Regions from separate parts of the Streptomyces sp. P13-3-3 genome, predicted to be linked through region 1. Evidence: riboswitches for the same ligand, from Rfam matches in the RefSeq annotation. Region 1 holds a riboswitch; the other holds the start of a gene.

Evidence for each region. Region 1 has a riboswitch for glycine ahead of gcvT (glycine cleavage system aminomethyltransferase GcvT). Riboswitches for the same ligand answer to the same signal wherever they lie in the genome.
Region 2: it holds a riboswitch for glycine, as region 1 does, so the genes downstream of both, gcvP (aminomethyl-transferring glycine dehydrogenase) here and gcvT (glycine cleavage system aminomethyltransferase GcvT) in region 1, are expected to answer to the same signal.

The regions. Positions count from the first base shown of each region.
Region 1 covers NZ_CP192228.1:4,590,763-4,600,246, forward strand. The annotation lists gene gcvH (glycine cleavage system protein GcvH) at 1-315, opposite strand, end outside; gene gcvT (glycine cleavage system aminomethyltransferase GcvT) at 439-1,557, opposite strand; glycine riboswitch at 1,593-1,715, opposite strand; glycine riboswitch at 1,716-1,816, opposite strand; gene ACQZOG_RS21105 (AAA family ATPase) at 2,040-2,708, shown strand; gene ACQZOG_RS21110 (enhanced serine sensitivity protein SseB) at 3,544-4,320, shown strand; gene ACQZOG_RS21115 (enhanced serine sensitivity protein SseB C-terminal domain-containing protein) at 4,427-5,209, shown strand; gene ACQZOG_RS21120 (ABC transporter substrate-binding protein) at 5,643-7,313, shown strand; gene ACQZOG_RS21125 (ABC transporter permease) at 7,421-8,425, shown strand; gene ACQZOG_RS21130 (ABC transporter permease) at 8,427-9,386, shown strand; gene ACQZOG_RS21135 (ABC transporter ATP-binding protein) at 9,393-9,484, shown strand, end outside.
Region 2 covers NZ_CP192228.1:2,624,820-2,634,303, reverse strand. The annotation lists gene ACQZOG_RS11930 (hypothetical protein) at 1-221, shown strand, start outside; gene ACQZOG_RS11925 (DUF5999 family protein) at 553-753, shown strand; gene ACQZOG_RS11920 (substrate-binding domain-containing protein) at 913-1,269, shown strand; gene ACQZOG_RS11915 (TOBE domain-containing protein) at 1,151-1,531, shown strand; gene modA (molybdate ABC transporter substrate-binding protein) at 1,691-2,461, shown strand; gene ACQZOG_RS11905 (ABC transporter permease) at 2,458-3,291, shown strand; gene ACQZOG_RS11900 (ABC transporter ATP-binding protein) at 3,296-4,354, shown strand; gene gcvP (aminomethyl-transferring glycine dehydrogenase) at 4,424-7,312, opposite strand; glycine riboswitch at 7,488-7,583, opposite strand; gene ACQZOG_RS11890 (PRC-barrel domain-containing protein) at 7,697-8,062, shown strand; gene ACQZOG_RS11885 (DNA polymerase IV) at 8,969-9,484, opposite strand, start outside.

The DNA of each region.
Region 1 (9,484 bases):
CCGCACCTTGAACAGCCAGCCGCCCTCGAAGGGGGCCGAGTTCACGAGCGCCGGGTCGTTCACCACGTCCTCGTTGACCTCGGTGACCTCGCCGGAGACGGGGGAGTACAGGTCGCTGACGGACTTGGTGGACTCCAGCTCGCCGCAGGTCTCGCCCGCGCTCACCGTGTCACCGACCTCGGGGAGCTGGACGAAGACCACGTCGCCGAGCGCGTTGGCCGCGTGCTCCGTGATGCCGACCGTCGACACGCCGTCCTCGGCGGCCGACAGCCACTCGTGCTCCTTGCTGTAGCGCAGCTGCTGGGGGTTGCTCATGGCCTGAATTCTCCTGTACGCGGGAAACTGCTGATGACGGGGAGGGCGCGGGACGCGGCCGGACGGGTGGCACACCCGGGCCACGGACGCGCGGGGACGGCCCGGAGGCTGCCTACGACGGTGTCACTTCTGCCGCTTGTAGAACGGCAGCGCCACGACGTCGTACGGCTCGTGGCTGCCGCGGATGTCCACACCGACGCCCTCGGCGCCCGGCTCCGCGTGGGCGGCGTCGACGTAGGCCATGGCGATCGGCTTCCCCAGGGTGGGGGAGGGGGCGCCGGAGGTGACCTCGCCGATCCGCTCGCCGCCGGCGACCACCGCGTACCCGGCGCGCGGCACCCGGCGGCCGTGGGCGACCAGGCCGACCAGGACGCGCGGCGGGTTCTTCGCGGCGCGCTCCGCGGCCTCGGCGAGGGCGGCGCGGCCCACGAAGTCGCCCTCCTTCTCGAACTTCACCACCCGGCCGAGACCGGCGTCGAAGGGCGTGAGGGAGGTGCTCAGCTCGTTGCCGTACAGCGGCATGCCCGCCTCGAGGCGGAGCGTGTCCCGGCAGGACAGACCGCACGGGACCAGCCCGTGGCCCTCACCCGCCTTGGTCAGCGCCTGCCACAGCTCCACGGCGTGCTCCGGCTTCACGAACAGCTCGAAGCCGTCCTCGCCGGTGTAGCCGGTGCGGGCGATCAGCGCGGGGACCCCGGCCACGGTGCCCGGCAGGCCGGCGTAGTACTTCAGGCCGTCCAGGTCGGCGTCGGTGAGGGAGCGCAGGATCGCCGGGGACTCGGGGCCCTGCACGGCCAGCAGCGCGTAGGCGTCGCGGTCGTCGCGCACCTCGGCGTCGAAGCCCGCGGCCCGCTCGGTCAGCGCGTCCAGGACCACTTGGGCGTTGGAGGCGTTGGCCACGACCATGTACTCGGTGTCGCCCAGCCGGTAGACGATCAGGTCGTCCAGGATGCCGCCGTCCTCACGGCAGATCATGGTGTAGCGGGCGCGGCCCGGCTTCACCCCCGAGATGTTGCCGACCAGCGCGAAGTCCAGCAGCGCGGCGGCCTGCGGGCCGGTGACCGTGATCTCGCCCATGTGCGAGAGGTCGAACAGGCCGGCCCTCGTGCGCACGGCGTTGTGCTCGTCCCGCTCGGAGCCGTAGCGCAGGGGCATGTCCCAGCCGGCGAAGTCGGTCATCGTCGCGCCGAGCGACCGATGCAGGGCATCGAGCGCGGTGCGGCGGGGTTCGTTACTGCTCATCGGTCGGTCTCCCAGGGGCATGACAGCGAGGTCGTTCCTCCCCATCTGTCATCGGAACCTGAGAGGTTCGCCATGACCACCGGTGACACGGCGATCAGGACTTGCACCTTGGGTGGGGCCCCGGAGCACTGCCACGGCGGCCCGCTTTTCAGATGTGCCTCGCCCGCGCGGTAACGGTGCCTGAGAGATTCAAGGGAGGGACTTGCTCCTTCGGCGCCCCGGCGGCACACGGTGCCGGGGACTCTCCCGCGCGGATTCAAACGGCCGGTATGCAGTTGGCGCGCACATCATTGCACGCATCGGGGGACACCGGCAGGGGGACCCTTGCCGGGCGTGCACCGCTCGTGCAGGCTCGGTCACAGGGAGCTGTGACAGGCCTGTAGCGGTATGAGCACGCAACCGCGAGCGACCTGGCATTACCTTCTCTTTACACGCTGCGGGGATCGGACACCGTATCCGGCCCCAGGGGGAGGACGACCACGGTGAACAGGCCCACGGCGTACGCCGCCACCACAGGCGTGGCGCTGCCGCGGCAGCACGCCCACCGGGCCGGCGGCGCCCGTGACACGGCGCCCGCCGCCCTCGTCCAGGACCTGCGCGCCCGCTCCGGACGCAGCCCCCGCGCCCTGCTCTTCGGCCCCCGTGACCTCGTCGTCGTCACCGGACTGCCCGGCAGCGGCAAGTCCACGCTGATGCGGCGCACGGTGCACGAGGACCGCGTCGACTCCCAGGACGCCCGTGACCGCTGGGACCGCCGCATGCCCCGCCTCCTGCCGTACGCGGTCTACCGCCCGCTGGTCCGGCTCGCCCACTACGCGGGACTGCGCCGCGTGCTGCGCTCAGGCCGGCCCGTCGTCGTGCACGACTGCGGCACCCAGGCCTGGGTACGGCGCTGGCTGGCCCGCGAGGCCCGCCGCCGCGGGGCCGCACTGCATCTGCTGCTCCTCGACGTCCCGCCCGAGGAGGCACTGGCCGGGCAGCTGGAGCGCGGCCGGGGCGTCTCGCGCTACGCCTTCCGCCGCCACCGCACGGCGTGCGGACGGCTGCTCGACGCGGTGGAGTCAGGACGCGTGCCGGAGGGCTGCGCCTCGGCGGTGCTCGTCGACCGGGACGCGGCGAACACCTTGCGGCGCATCGGCTTCACCGGCTGACTGGCCGACGCACGTCTGGTGGGGGGCCGGCTCCGCCGGCTGATCGAAACGCCGTACGTCCGCTGCCGGGTCGGCTCCACCGGCCGACCGGCAGGCGCACGCCCCGCGTCGGGCCGGCTTCACCGGGCTGATCGAGCGGCGTATGTCCGGTGCACCGGGGCGGTGGCACCGGCTGGCGGGTCGGCGCACGTCCTGTGCCGGGTCGGCTTCCACGGCCGACCGGCAGGCGTACGCCCCGCGTCGGGCCGGCTTCGGCGGCTGGCGGGTCAGCGCACGTCCGGTGCGGGGGCGGCGGCACCCGCTGATCGATGGCGCACGTCCTGTGCCGGGCCGGCTGACCGGCAGGCGCACGCCCCGCATCGAGCAGGCTTCACCGGTTGACGGGTCGGCGCATGCCTTGTGCCGGGGCGGTGGCATCGGCTGACCGGACGGCGCACGTCCTGTGCGGGGTCGGCTTCGCCGGTCGACGGGTCGGCGTACGCCCCGCGTCGGGCCGGCTTCACCGCCTGGCGGGTCGGAGCCTTGCGCCGGGGCGGTGGCATCGGCTGACGGTCGGCGCACGTCCTGCGTCAGGCCGGTTTCACCGGCTGGCGGGTCGGCGCACGCCCTGTGCGGGGTCGGCTTCGCCGGCTGGCGGGTCGGCGCACGTCCTGTGCCGGGTCGGCTTCGCCGGCGGACGGGCCGGCGCACGTCATGTGCGGGGTCGGCTTCGCCGGTCGACGGGGCGGTGCACGTGCCGGGGCGGTTCCACCGGCCGACCGGACGGCGAGCGCCCCGTGCGGGACCGGCTAGCCTTTCCGCCAAGCAGTGGCATCAGGCAGACGGTGGGCGACAGATGGACTTCCCGGCGGACAACCCGGAGCGGACGCACTTCCACCCGCACGGCGGGTGGCCCGGCAACGAACTGGAGGAGGCGCTCTCCGCCTCCCTCGGCGTCCCCTCGGCGGGAGCCCGCATCGTCGAGGTCCTCGGCCGCAGCTTCGTGTGGGTGCCCCTGCCCAACGGGGGCGGTCCGCACAGCGGCCCCCTCGACCTGCCCACCATGGAGTTGGACGGCCAGGCGTACGTGCCGGTCTTCAGCTCCGAGGAGCAGTTCCGTCAGGTCGTCGGCGCCCACATGGGCTGCACCATCGCCCCCGCCGTGGAGTTCGCCCGCGGACTGCCGCCGCAGGCCGGCATCGTGGTCAACCCGGGCGGCACGGTCGCCGTCCCGCTGCCGCCGGCCGCGGTGGCCGAGCTGTGCCGGGCGGGGCGCACCCCGCTCGACGGCGCCGCGAGCGGCGGCCGGGTCCGGCTGTTCGAACCGGACTGGCAGGACGACCCGGTGGACTTCCTCGCCGCCGCCTCGCAGGAGTTCGACGCCCTCGGCGTGGTGGCGACCGCCCGCCGCTGCCTGGCCGCCGTCGAGACGGCCGACCCCGTGCTGTTCGTCGGCGTGGAGCTGCTGCACTGGGAGGGCGACCCGCGCGCACTGCCCCTGGACGCCCTCGGCCGGGCGCTGGGCCGCAGCCCCGCCCGATGGCCGGTCAACCTCGTCGTCCTCGACGTGGCCCAGGACCCGGTCGCCGACTGGCTGCGCGCCAAGGTCCGCCCCTTCTACCAGCGTGCCTGACGCGCCGCCGCCCCGTCTTCCGCGCACTGACCGCAGACCGCCGGAGGCCGTCGGCATAAGCTAGGGAGCATTGGCCGGAAGGGTGTTGTACGGAGGGGCGATACAAGTGAGCGCTGGCACCGCGGCGGCCGGACAGGTCGAGCACATGCTGCGCCAGGTGACGCCCGGGCGTTACGACGCCTACGAGGCCTTGCTGCGCGCCCTCGCCACCCCCTCGTCCGGCAGGGTCTGGATGCTGCTCTGGCACGGCCAGGCCGGCTCGCCCGACGCCCAGTACGGGACCATGGAGGTCGACGGGCACGGCTACGCGCCCTGCGTGACCTCCGCCCAGGAGCTGTCCGCCAGCGGCTGGAACCGCTCGTACGAGGTGGTCGACGGGCTCGAGGTGGCCCGCGCGCTCTACCTGGACCGCCACGGCCTCTGGCTCAACCCGCACGCGCCCGGCGGCGGCGTCGGCATCCCCTGGCTCGACCTGCGCCGCATCGCCGGCGGACTCGACCAGCAGCCCGCGGGACCGCTGCGGCTGTCCGAACCGGCCATCGAGATCCCGCAGTTCTACGCGCTCCTCGCGCAGAACGCCCACCGCACCCCGGCCGTGCGCGCGCTGCGCCGCGCCTGGGTGCAGCCCGCGCTGGGCGCCCCGTACCTCGCCATCGGCCTGGACGTGTACGACACCTCGCCGCCCGCCGTGGAGTCGGTGCGGCAGATGATGCGGCAGTCGCTGCCCGCGGTGCCCGACGGTCTGCCGGTCTCCACCGTCGCCCTGTCCGACGAGCACGACCCGGTCGCGATGTGGCTGCGCGTCAACGGGCGTCCGTTCTACGACCGTGAGGCGCACGCCCCGGCCCCCGCCGCGGGCTACGGCTATCCGCCCGCGCACCACCTCTGACCGGTACGTCTTCCCGAGGCCCCCGGCGCGGCACCCCCGCCGCCGGGAGCCTCGCGCGTGGTGACGCAGCGTCACGGTGTCCAGCATGTGGACACTGGAGGCGGGTGTGGCGCCCGTCCTGGGGCCGTCCACAGCTGATCCCATGTCAGATTCTGTCGGATGCGGTCAGCTACCTCACGCTGACCCCCTGTCACCTGCGGTTTCACCGCGCCTTCACGCCATCCGAGCCCGAATGGGCGGCACTTGGGGCGCCGTCGTTTGTGTCGCCGGTGTTAAATCATCGCGCGAAGATGCCGGAACAGTCCCTTATGTCGACTGTTCAGATCTCAGGTAGGTATCACCGCTATCCGGACTGTTCCTGACTCACTGCGAACGTCTGTAGTGTTCGGCCGGTCAAGATGCATCCACATAGCGGACCCGGAGTGGCCCCAGTATGCGCATATTCAAGACCCGAGCCGTTCGGGCGATCACGGCCGCGGTCGCGGTCGGCCTGATCGCCACGGGCTGCGCCAGCGAGCGGGACAGTGACAACGAGAGCGGCGGCAAGAAGGACACCTTCGTGTTCGCCGGTGCGGGCGACCCGGGATCCCTGGACCCTGCCCTCGCGAGTGACGGTGAAACCTTCCGCGTGACCCGCCAGGCGTTCGAGGCCCTCCTCGAGCACGAGTCGGGCGGCACCAAGCTGGTCGGCGGCCTCGCCGAGACCTGGTCGAGCAACGACGCGGGCACCGTCTGGACCTTCAACCTCCGCAAGGGCGTGAAGTTCCACGACGGCGAGGCGTTCAACGCCGCCGCGGTCTGCGCCAACTACGACCACTGGTTCAACTGGAAGGGCACCTACCAGTCGAGCGCGGTCTCCTACTACTGGCAGACCATCATGGGCGGGTTCGCGAAGAACGAGGACCCGGAGACGCCCGAGGCGAACTACAAGAGCTGCACCGCGAAGGACGAGAACACCGCCGTCATCGAGGTCAAGCAGCCCTCCGCCAACCTCCCCGGCGGCTTCTCGCTGAACGCCCTCGCCATCCACTCGCCGAAGGCGATCAAGGAGTACGAGAAGCAGGAGGCGACCGCCAAGGGCGACGCCATCACGTACCCCAAGTACAGCCAGGAGGCCGGCACGGTCGCCGGTACCGGCCCGTACAAGATCGTCAAGTGGAACAAGGGCAACAAGGAAGTCACCCTCGAGCGCTTCGACGACTACTGGGGCGACAAGGCCAAGATCAAGAACCTGGTCTTCCGCACGATCGACACCGAGGAGGGCCGCCGCCAGGCGCTCCAGGCCGGTGACATCGACGGCTACGACCTCGTCGCTCCGGCCGACGTCAAGACCCTCGAGAACGAGGGCTACGTCGTCCCGACCCGTGGCGTCTTCAACCTCTTCTACGTGGGCATGAGCCAGTCGGCCAACCCCGCCCTGAAGAAGAAGGAGGTCCGCCAGGCGATCGCGCAGGCGATCGACAAGGAGAACCTGGTCAAGACCCAGCTGCCCGAGGGCGGCAAGGTGGCCGACCAGTTCATGCCGGACACCATCGCGGGCTACTCCAAGAACGTCACCAAGTACCCGTACGACCCCAACGCGTCCAAGGCGCTGCTGAAGAAGGCCGGCGCGCAGAACCTGACCATCGAGTTCTGCTACCCGACCGAGGTCACCCGCCCGTACATGCCTGCCCCGCAGGACCTGTTCGAGCTGATGAAGGCCGACCTGGAGAAGGCCGGCATCAAGGTCAAGCCGAAGGCCATGAAGTGGGCCCCGGACTACCTGGACGCCACCGAGGCCGGCTCCTGCGCCCTGCACATGCTCGGCTGGACCGGTGACTTCAACGACGGCTACAACTTCATCGGCACCTGGTTCGCCGGGTTCGACAAGCAGTGGGGCTTCAAGGACAAGAAGGTCTTCGACGCGGTGAACGCCGGCTCGAAGATGGGCAAGGCCGACGAGCGCACCGCGGCCTACGAGAAGGCCAACGAGGTCATCATGGACTACCTGCCCGGCGTCCCGATCTCGTCGTCCCCGCCGGCCATCGCCTTCGGCAAGAACGTCAACCCGCCGAACGTGTCGCCGCTGACGCAGGAAGTCTTCGCCGAAGCCTCCTTCAAGTAGGCGTACCGGCAGGAAATCGATAACGGGGTGGTCCGCCCGGCCGTCGCAACTCGGCGGCCGGGCGGGTCCGTTCATGTAAGACAACACGCAAGAAAGGGGCAAGCGGGGTGCTGCGTCTCGTCGTACGAAGACTGCTCCAGCTCATACCCACGCTGCTCGGCCTGTCGGTTCTGCTCTTCCTGTGGCTCGACCGGCTGCCCGGTGGACCCGCCTCAGCGATCCTGGGGGAGAGGGCCACCGAGGCCGAAGTGGCGCGCATCAACCGTGCGCTCGGGCTGGACCAGCCCATTTACGTCCAGTACTGGCGCTTCCTCAAGCGCATCTTCCAGGGCGACCTGGGAACCTCCGTCCAGACCGGGCAGCCCGTCACGGACGAGTTCTTCCTCCGGTTCCCGGCGACGGTGGAGCTGTCCCTGCTGGCCATGCTCATCGCCGTGGCGATCGGCATCCCCCTCGGTTACCTCGCCGCCCGCAAGCGCGGCGGCTGGCTCGACGTCGGCGCGGTCTCCGGCTCCCTCGTGGGCATCTGCATCCCCGTCTTCTTCCTCGGTCTCATCCTCAAGGAAGTCCTCGCCGTGAAGCTGGGCTTCTTCCCCAGCTACGGACGCATGGACACCGGCATCAACGCCACCGACGTGACCGGCTTCGCCGTCCTGGACGGTGTGCTCACCGGCGAGTTCGACGCCTCGTGGAACGCGATCCACCATCTGATCCTCCCGGCCGTCACCCTCGCCTCCATCCCGCTCGCGGTCATCGTCCGCATGACCCGCGCCAGCGTGCTCGAGGTGCAGGACGAGGACTACGTGCGCACCGCCCAGGCCAAGGGGCTCAAGAGCAGCGTCGTCCGCGGCCGTCACGTGCTGCGCAACGCGCTGCTGCCCGTGATCACGTCGGTCGGTCTGCTCACCGGCTCCCTGCTGTCCGGGGCCGTCCTCACCGAGTCCGTGTTCTCGTTCAACGGCATCGGCAACTTCATCAAGACGTCGATCGACGGCCGTGACTACCCGGTGCTGGTCGGGTTCATCATGTTCATCGCGATGGTGTACGTCCTGATCAACCTGCTGGTGGACCTGGCGTACAGCATCATCGACCCGAGAGTGCGGGTGCACTGACATGGCTGTCGCCACCAAGTCCGAGAAGATCCAGCGTCTCGCGGAACTGACGGCCGTCAGCGAGACCAGCACCGGCGCCAGCCTCTGGCGGGAGGCCTTCCGCCGGCTGAAGTCCAGCAAGATGGCGATCGTCGGCGCCGTCATCATCGTCGCGTTCGTGCTCGTCGCCGTCGTCGGGCCGTTCCTCGCGCCCTACTCGCCGAGCGCGCAGACCTGGCGCAACGAGGTCTTCCCCAACCAGGGCAAGTTCGTCGGGGCCCGCGACGGCAACTGGTTCGGCCTCGACCACCTCGGCCGTGACCTGTTCTCCCGCATGCTCGTCGGCGCCCGCCAGACGCTCCTCGTCGGCATCGTCGCCACGCTGATCGGCCTGGTCGCCGGCTTCCTGATCGGCATCGTCTCCGGCGCCGCGGCCACCCTCGGCGGCGACACCGGACGGCGCGTCGACTCCGTCATCATGCGCTTCATCGACATGATGCTGGCCCTGCCGTCGCTGCTGCTGGCCGTGTCCATCGCCGCCGTCATGGGGCAGTCGCTCACCACCGTGATGATCGCGGTGGGTGTGGTCCAGGTGCCGGTCTTCGCCCGCCTGCTGCGCGGCTCGATGCTGGCCCAGGGCAACGCGGACTACGTGCTCGCGGCCCAGTCCCTGGGCGTGCGCAAGCGGCGCATCGTGCTCTCGCAGATCCTGCCCAACTCGCTCAGCCCGGTGATCGTGCAGGCCACGCTCTCCCTGGCCACGGCGATCATCGAGGCGGCCGCCCTGTCCTACCTGGGCCTCGGCAACCCCGACCCGGCGATCCCCGAATGGGGCGTCATGCTCGCCCAGGCGCAGCGCTTCTTCAGCTACGCCCCCGCGATGGCGGTCTACCCCGCCGTCGGCATCATCATCACCGCCCTCGGCTTCACCCTCCTCGGCGAGGCCATGCGGGAAGCCCTCGACCCGAAGCTGAGGGGCTGAACCACCATGTCTCTGCTCACTGTCGACGAACTGACCGTCACCTTCGGCGGCCGCGGCCGCAAGGAGTCCCGGGCGGTCGACGGCATCTCCTTCGAGGT
Region 2 (9,484 bases), 2.0 Mb from region 1:
GTCTGCTGTCCGTGCCCGGCCTGTACATGCTGGCGCTCTGGCTGCACGGCGACACCGAGGCGGACGGTGCCGCCGGCGGCCCGGCCGCCACCGACCTCCTGGTGCCGCTCGCGCCCGCCCCGCCCGGCATCGCCGCCCACCGGCCGCACCAGGTCACCGAACTGCTCCCGGTGCTCACCCACCGCGTCACGCCCACCCGGCTGCTCGGCTCACCCGCCTGACCCGCCCGCTTCCCCGCACCCCATCGCCCCACCGGGCGGCGGGGTGCGGGTGCGTCGGGTGACAGGACGTGCACATGTACGGACTAGTCCTGTCCGGCCACTGCGAACCACCCGAAAGGACAGTGCAGTTGGGCTGAACCGTCCGCGTGGGTGACGCGTCATGAACCTGTGAGGAGCGGTGCCGCGAAATGCCTGCGGATCCTCGTCCGCGGGGCAACACTGGATCCCGACCGACTCATCACCACGGGGGGCGGCCATGAACGACGCTTCACGCCGCGCAACTGACACGACAGCCCACACACAGGTCATCACAGAGCGAAAGAACCCACCCATGTGCCAGCACCAGCCACCGTGCCCCTCAGCCGACTCCGCCGACCGGGAATCCGCCCGTCTCGTGGCGCACCACCCGGAGCAGGGCTGGAGCCTGCTGTGCAACGGTGTCGTGCTCTTCGAGGACACCGGTGAACTGCTGCCCGACGGCAGCATCATCGCCCCGCAGCGGGCCCGGGACGTCACGCTGACGCCCGCCTGAGCACGGCCGGGCGGAACGGGGCCGCCCGGAGCATCACAGGGGCCGGACCGCTGGACGACGCCTCCGCGACCCGGCCCCGAAGCGCAAGCACGGCTCCTCACCCACCGTGGCCCGACGGAAGGACACGGTGACGGTCGACGCGCTCCCGAGGACGCCCTCGTGGCGCCCGGCGACTTCCGTCCCGAGTCAGGGCACGCGGCCTGCCACACCCTGCTCGACCTGCCCGAACCGCCCGCCGCGATCTTCGCCGCCGGTGACCGGATGGCGCGCGGGGCCGTCGAGGCACTGCGCGGCCGAAGGCTACGGGTGCCGCAGAACATGACCGCCGTCGGCTTCGACGACCTGCGGGAGGCGACACGCGTCGCGCCTTATCGTGACCGGCATGCAGTCCTACACGATCGGTCAGGCAGCGCGGCTGCTCGGCGTCAGCCCCGACACCGCACGCCGCTGGGCGGACGCCGGACGCCTCACCACCCGTCGCGACGACGCGGGACACCGGGTGGTCGACGGCCGTGACCTGGCGGCGTTCTCCGTCGAACTGGCCAAGTCGGCCACACCCGAGGAGGACACTCCGTACACCTCGGCCCGCAACGCGTTCCCGGGCATCGTCACGGCGATCAAGCTCGGTGACGTCGCCGCCCAGGTGGAGATCCAGGCGGGCCCCCACCGTCTGGTATCGCTGCTCACGCGGGAGGCGGTCGAGGAACTGGGCCTGGAGGTCGGGGTGGAGGCCACAGCCCGGGTGAAGTCGACAAACGTCCATATCGACCGAACCTGAGTGCGCCTTTGTCGAGTCGCACATGCGAGCTTGCAACGCGTCAAGTCCTCGCTCGTACGAAGAGACAGGTGCAGTCTGCCTCGCAGATGCGTCATGATGGGGCAACGCGCGGGGTGAGCCTCCCCGCGCGTTGCCCGCCGCCGCGAGGGAGTTCACCGGATGATCCGTTCCGCCCGCCGCCTGGCCGCGCTCGTGCTCCTCGCCTCCCTCGGGCTCGGCGCCTGCTCCGCGTCGGACGGCGACGACGGCAGCTCCGGCGGCACCGTGACCGTCTTCGCCGCCGCCTCGCTGAAGGAGAGCTTCACGGAGCTGGGCGAGCGCTTCGAGGAGGAACACCCGGGCATCGAGGTGACCTTCAACTTCAACGGCAGCGACTCCTTGGCCGCCGGCATCGTGGGCGGCGCCCCCGCCGACGTCTTCGCCGCCGCCAGCCCCTCCACGATGGCGCGCGTGACGGACGAGAAGCTCACGGCGGACGCCCCGGTCACCTTCGCCCGCAACCGCCTGGCCATCGCCACGGCCCCCGGCAACCCGCACGGCATCGGCTCCCTGGAGGACCTGGCCACCCCCGGCCTCAAGGTCGTGCTCTGCGACGCGACCGTCCCCTGCGGCGCAGCCGCCCGCAAGGCCCTCGCGGCGGCCGGGACCGACGTCACGCCCGCCTCCTACGAGCAGGACGTGAAGAGCGCCCTGACCAAGGTGCGGCTCGGCGAGGCGGACGCCGCCGTCGTGTACCGCACGGATGTGAGGGCGGCCGGTGACACAGTGGAGGGCGTGGACTTCCCGGAGGCCGCGCAGGCCGTCAACGACTACCCGATCGCCCGGCTCGAGAACGCCCCCGACGCCCCGGCCGCGGACGCCTTCGTCGCGTTCGTGACATCCCCCGAGGGGCGGAAGGTGCTCGGGAAGGCCGGTTTCCTCGCCCCGTGACCAGCACCGCCCAGGACACCCTCGGCAAGGCCCGTCGCCCCCGCGCCCCCGGCCGCGGTGTCCCGCTCGCCCTCCTCGCGCCCGCCCTGATCGGTCTGGCGTTCCTCCTGGTGCCCCTGTTGGCCCTCGTCGTCCGGGCGCCCTGGAGCGATCTGCCCGAACAGCTGACCAGCCCCGCCGTGTGGGACGCGCTGCGCCTGTCGCTGGTCTGCGCGACCACCGCGACCGCGCTGAGCCTGGTCGTCGGCGTACCGCTGGCCTGGCTGCTGGCCCGCACCGACTTCCCCGGACGGAGCCTGGTGCGCGCCCTGGTGACGCTGCCGCTGGTGCTGCCGCCGGTGGTCGGCGGTGTCGCCCTGCTGCTGGCGCTGGGCCGCAACGGCGTCGTGGGCCGGTGGCTGGACGAGTGGTTCGGCGTCACCCTGCCGTTCACCACCGCCGGCGTCGTCCTCGCGGAGACCTTCGTCGCGCTGCCGTTCCTGGTGATCAGCGTCGAGGGCACGCTGCGGGCCGCCGACCCGCGGTTCGAGGAGGCCGCGGCCACCCTGGGCGCGTCCCGCTTCACCGCGTTCCGCCGGGTCACCCTGCCGCTGATCGCCCCGGGCGTCGCGGCGGGCGCCGTACTGGCCTGGGCCCGCGCGCTCGGCGAGTTCGGCGCGACGATCACCTTCGCCGGCAACTTCCCGGGCCGCACCCAGACCATGCCGCTCGCGGTCTACCTCGCCCTGCAGAACGACCCGGCCGCCGCGATCGCCCTCAGCCTCGTGCTGCTCGCGGTGTCCGTGGCCGTGCTGGCGGGGCTGCGGGACCGCTGGACGAGAGCCGTCTGACCCCATGACGACACACCCGGCACCCGAGGGCCTGGACGCCCACCTCGTCGTCGAACGCGGCTCCTTCCGCCTCGACGTCACGCTCACGGCCGCCCCCGGTGACGTGGTCGCCCTGCTCGGCCCCAACGGGGCGGGCAAGACCACCGCCCTGAGGGCCCTGGCGGGACTCGCGCCCCTCACCGACGGCCGTCTACGCCTGGACGGCACCGACCTCGCCCGCACCCCGCCCGAGTCCCGTCCGGTGGGCGTCGTCTTCCAGGACTACCTGCTCTTCCCGCATCTCACCGCCCTCGACAACGTGGCGTTCGGCCCGCGCTGCCGCGGCGCCGGCAGGAGCGAGGCCCGTACGCGGGCCGCCGCGTGGCTGGAGCGGATGGGGCTGGCCGAGTACACGGGCGCCAAGCCCAAGCGTCTCTCCGGCGGCCAGGCCCAGCGCGTGGCGCTCGCCCGCGCCCTGGCCACCGACCCGCGCCTGCTGCTCCTGGACGAGCCCCTCGCCGCCCTCGACGCCCGCACCCGTCTCGAGGTCCGGGCACAACTGCGCCGCCACCTGGCCGACTTCGAGGCCGTCGCGGTCCTGGTGACGCACGACCCGCTGGACGCGATGGTGCTGGCCGACCGGCTCGTCGTCGTGGAGCACGGCCGCGTGGTGCAGGAGGGCGCCCCCGCCGACATCGCCCGCCACCCGCGCACCGAGTACATCGCCCAGCTCGTCGGCCTGAACCTGTACCGCGGGCGGGCGGACGGCCACACCGTACGGCTCGACGCGGGACCGGAGGTGAGCACCACGGAGAACCTGTCGGGGCCCGCGTTCGTCGCGTTCCCGCCCGGCGCGGTCACCCTGTACCGGGACCGGCCCACCGGCTCCAGCGCGCGCAACCTGTGGCGCTGCGAGGTGGCGGGGCTGGAGAGCCACGGTGACCAGATCCGCGTGGAGCTGACGGGCGACCTGTCCCTGGCCGCCGACCTCACCGCCGTCGCCGTGGCGGAACTGGGCCTGCACCCCGGCTCAGCCGTCTGGGCGGCGGTGAAGGCCACGCAGACGCACGCCTACCCCGCCTGACACGCCCACGGACACGCGGAGGGGCCCCGCCCGGATCGCCCGGGCGGGGCCCCTTCACTTCCGCGGGGGTCAGTCCTCGTACGCGTCCAGCGGCGGGCAGGAGCAGACCAGGTTGCGGTCGCCGTAGGCCTGGTCGATGCGGCGCACCGGCGGCCAGTACTTGTCGGCGGCGTTCACCTCGCCGGGGAACACGGCCTCCTCGCGGGTGTAGGCGTGCGCCCACTCCCCGCCGAGCACGGACGCCGTGTGCGGGGCGTTGCGCAGCGGGTTGTCGTCGGCGGGCCACTCCCCGGCGCCGACCTTCTCGATCTCGGCGCGGATGGCGATCATCGCCTCGCAGAACCGGTCGAGCTCGATGAGGTCCTCGGACTCGGTGGGCTCGATCATCAGCGTGCCGGCCACCGGGAAGGACATCGTCGGCGCGTGGAAGCCGTAGTCGATGAGGCGCTTGGCCACGTCGTCGACGGTCACGCCGGTCGCCTTGGTGAGCGGGCGCAGGTCGATGATGCACTCGTGCGCGACGAGCCCGCCGGGGCCGGTGTAGAGCACCGGGTAGTGCGGCTCGAGGCGCTTGGCGATGTAGTTGGCGCTGAGCACGGCCACCTGCGTGGCGCGCTTCAGGCCCTCGCCGCCCATGAGGCGGACGTACGCCCAGGAGATGGGCAGGATGCCCGCCGAGCCCCACGGGGCGGCCGAGATGGGGCCGACACCCGTCTCCGGTCCGGCCTCCGGCTGCAGCGGGTGGTTCGGCAGGTACGGGGCGAGGTGGGCGCGGACGCCGACCGGGCCGACGCCGGGGCCGCCGCCGCCGTGCGGGATGCAGAACGTCTTGTGCAGGTTCAGGTGCGAGACGTCGCCGCCGAAGTGGCCGGGCTTGGCCAGGCCGACCAGGGCGTTGAGGTTGGCGCCGTCGACGTACACCTGGCCGCCGGCCTCGTGCACCTGGGCGCAGATGTCGGCGACGTGCTCCTCGAAGACGCCGTGCGTCGACGGGTAGGTGATCATCAGCACGGCCAGCTCGTCGCGGTGCTGCTCGATCTTGGCGCGCAGGTCCTCGACGTCGACCTCGCCGTTCTCGGCGGTCTTGACGACGACGACCTTCATGCCGGCCATCACGGCGGACGCGGCGTTGGTGCCGTGCGCGGAGGACGGGATGAGGCAGACGGTGCGCTGCTCGTCGCCGTTGGCGCGGTGGTAGCCGCGGACGGCGAGCAGGCCGGCCAGCTCGCCCTGGGAGCCGGCGTTGGGCTGGAGGGACACCTTGTCGTAGCCGGTGACCTCGGCGAGACGTTCCTCCAGCTCGCGGATGAGCGTGAGGTAGCCCTCGGCCTGCTCGGCCGGGACGAACGGGTGCAGTTGGCCGAACTCGGGCCAGGTGACCGGCTCCATCTCGGTGGTCGCGTTGAGCTTCATGGTGCAGGAGCCCAGCGGGATCATGCCGCGGTCCAGCGCGTAGTCGCGGTCGGCGAGGCGGCGCAGGTAGCGCAGCATGGCCGTCTCGGAGCGGTGCTGGTGGAAGACCGGGTGGGTGAGGTAGTCGTCGGTGCGCAGCAGCGCGTCCGGCAGGGCGTCCTCCCGCGCGGCGGCGTCCAGGGACTCGACGTCGGCCTCGACGCCGAAGGCGCGCCACACGGCGGCGAGCTGGTCGCGGGTGGTGGTCTCGTCGCAGGCGACGGAGACGGTGTCGGCGTCGACGAGGCGCAGGTTGACGCCGTTGTCGCGGGCGGCGGCGACGACCTCGGCGGCCCGGCCGGCGACCCGCACGGTGAGGGTGTCGAAGAAGGAGCCGTGGACGACCTCCGCGCCGCCGGAGCGCAGGCCCTCGGCGAGGATCGCGGCGTAGCGGTGGGTGCGGCGGGCGATGGTCCGCAGGCCCTCGGGGCCGTGGTAGACGGCGTACATGCCGGCCATGACGGCGAGCAGCACCTGCGCGGTGCAGATGTTGCTGGTGGCCTTCTCACGGCGGATGTGCTGCTCACGCGTCTGCAGCGCCAGGCGGTACGCCTTGTGGCCGTCGGCGTCGACGGAGACGCCCACGAGGCGGCCGGGCAGGCTGCGGGCCATCTTGTCCTGGACGGCCATGTAGCCGGCGTGCGGTCCGCCGAAGCCCATGGGGACGCCGAAGCGCTGCGTGGTGCCCACCGCGATGTCCGCGCCCAGCTCGCCGGGGGACTTCAGCAGGGTGAGGGCGAGCAGGTCGGCGGCGACGGTGACGAGCGCGCCGCGCTCGTGCGCCTGGTCGATGACGGGCTTGATGTCGCGGACGGCGCCGGACGCGCCCGGGTACTGGATCAGGACGCCGTTGATGTCACGGCCGTCGAGGTCGGCGGGGATGCCGTCGCTCAGGTCGGCGACGACCACCTCGACGCCGGTCGGCTCGGCACGCGTCTCGATCACGGCGATCGTCTGCGGCAGGGCGTCCGCGTCGACCAGGAACAGGCCCTTCTTGTTCTTGCCCATGCGCCGGGACAGCGCCATCGCCTCGGCGGCGGCGGTGCCCTCGTCCAGCAGGGAGGCGCCGGAGGTCGGCAGACCGGTGAGCTCGGCGACCATCGTCTGGAAGTTCAGCAGCGCCTCGAGCCGGCCCTGCGAGATCTCCGGCTGGTACGGCGTGTAGGCCGTGTACCAGGCGGGGTTCTCCATGACGTTGCGCAGGATGACCGGCGGGGTGAACGTGCCGTAGTAGCCCAGGCCGATCATGGAGCCGAGGACCTGGTTGCGGTCGGCGAGGCCGCGCAGTTCGGCGAGCACCTCGGCCTCGCTGCGGGCGCCGGGCAGGTCCAGCGCGTCGGCGTTCTTGATGACGTCGGGCACGGCGGCGGCGGTCAGCTCGTCGAGCGAGCCGTAGCCCACCTGGGCCAGCATCTTCGCCCGGGCCTCGTGGTCGGGGCCGATGTGGCGCTGCTCGAAGGGGATTCCCTGTTCGAGCTCGGAGAGCGGGGTACGGGGGGCAGTCATTGAGGAGGCCTCCTGGTCCGAACGACCTTCGAGGGGCACCACGGCGCAGGTGCCCGGACGGCCTCCCCCTCTGTCATCTCAACCTGAGAGTTTCACCGGGACGCCGCTGGCGGTCCGGTTTTCACCGTCGGTGAGAGCGGAAGCCGTCGACACCCGCCCTGCTTTCCAGAGTGACCTCGTCCGTGCGGTACGTGTGCCTGAGAGATTCCGGGGAGGATTTGCTCCTTCGGCGCCTCCGGTGGTGCCTGGAGGACTCTCCCGCACGGGGTCAGCGGCCGTTGCCAGCGTACCAGCGAGGTCCGGACCCCGGCCTTCGAGTGGCCGTTCCGCCGATTGTGCCTTTCTGTAGTGCTATCGGATGAGTTTGCTACGAGTGGAGGGCCCGTGCAGACCGACATCGACCCGCGCCACCTCATCGGCCGCAAGGCGTACGACCGCAACGGCACCCGCATCGGCACGATCGACGAGGTCTACCTCGACGACGCCACCGGTGTGCCGGAGTGGGCCGCGATACGCACCGGCCTGTTCAGCCGGGACGCCTTCGTGCCCCTGGAACCCAGCGAGCTGATCGACGGGGCCCTGCACGTGCCGTTCGAACGGTCCCTCATCAAGGACGCGCCGGACTTCGGCGTCGGCCGCCACCTGTCCCCGGAGCAGGAGCTCCAGCTGTACCACCACTACGGCCTGGACGTGGGCGCCCCTCCCCCGCTCCCGGACCACGACTTCGGCAAACTGGCGGGCCAGGAGTAACCGACACGACGGGGCCGGCGCCTCCGACAACCGCCGGCCCCACCACCCCGCACCCCGGCCGCCCCGCCGACCCACGCGCCAGCCTCCGGCCCCGCCTCCACCACCCGACAGGCTGACGGCCCCCGGCCCCGGCTCGACCGACTGACGGCGCCCGGCCCCGGCTCCACCGCCGGCCCGGGACCCGGCGTCCGGCCCACAGCCCCGGCTCTGGCCGCCCGGCCCAGGCCCGGCGATCACCACCGGCCCGCAACGCATAGCCGGCAACGGCGCAGCTCCGTCAGCCGGCGGTGCCTTACGGTGCGCCGCGAGGCCGCGAGGTGCGATGGGCCGTCTCGCACGCGCGGTGGCGAGCCGAGCCCCGTAGACGCCGCCATCCGACCGCCCGCGGGACAGCGGCAGCACGGCGAGCTTCCGGGCCCGACCTCTCCGAAGGCCGGCTCCAGAGGCAAGCCCGCCGACCACGTCACGCGGCCGCCCTCACGCGGTGAGCCGGCGCTTGTCCACGCCCGCCGTGCGGTAGGGCCGTGAGCAGCGGCTCCGCGAGTGCCGGCTCCGCAGGGGAGCCGACCGCCCATACCGCCGACCGACCTCGCGCAGCCAGCCGGAGCAGCACAACAGCGAGATCTCCGGCCCGACCTCCGCAAGTGCCGGCTCCTCAGCGGAGCCGACCGCCCATGCCGCGCCGTCGCCTCCCGCAGCCAGCCGGGCCCGTAGGCACCCGCATCCGGTCACCCACGGGACAGCAGCAGCAAGGGCCGACCCCTGCCCGACCTCCGCAAGTGCTGGCCTCTCTGGGCATCCGGCCGGCGCTGTCGTGGGGCGGCCGTCGCGCGGCGCGGCGGCCAGGGGCGGCGTGCCCGCGCCGCTCGGCGTCACGCCTCCCCGGCGCGGGCCCCGCCCGCGCCGTCACGCTTCCGGAGGACAAGGCGGAGGCGCCTCCGGTGGTCGCATCGGCTGGGGGAGGTCCGGTGGCGTCTCCACCAGCGGCAGCGGATCCGCTGCCTCCAACGCCGGGTCGTCGACGCGGAACGTCTTCACGCGGCCCGGCGCCGAGCCGGGTGTCTCGAAGCGGACCGTCACCCGGCCGAGGCCGCTGCCCTGCACCCATCCGTGCCCGTACTCGGTGTGCCGGACGTCGTGGCCCGCGGACCAGCGCCGCTCCACCGGGACCTCCGGGCGCGGCTCGGGCGCGGGCTCGGGCTCCTCGCCGTCGGCGGGCTCCTCCCCCGCACCGCCCGCCGCCTGGGCGAACAGATCCTCCTGCGTGTAGTCGGCCAGCCCGCTGACGCCGACGCCGAGCAGCCGTACGCCGCCCGTGGTGTCCACCGAGTCCAGCAGCCGCGCCGCCGCCTCCCGGACGACGGCCGGGTCGTCGGTGGGGCCGCGCAGCGTCTCGGACCGGGTCAGCGTGGAGAAGTCGTA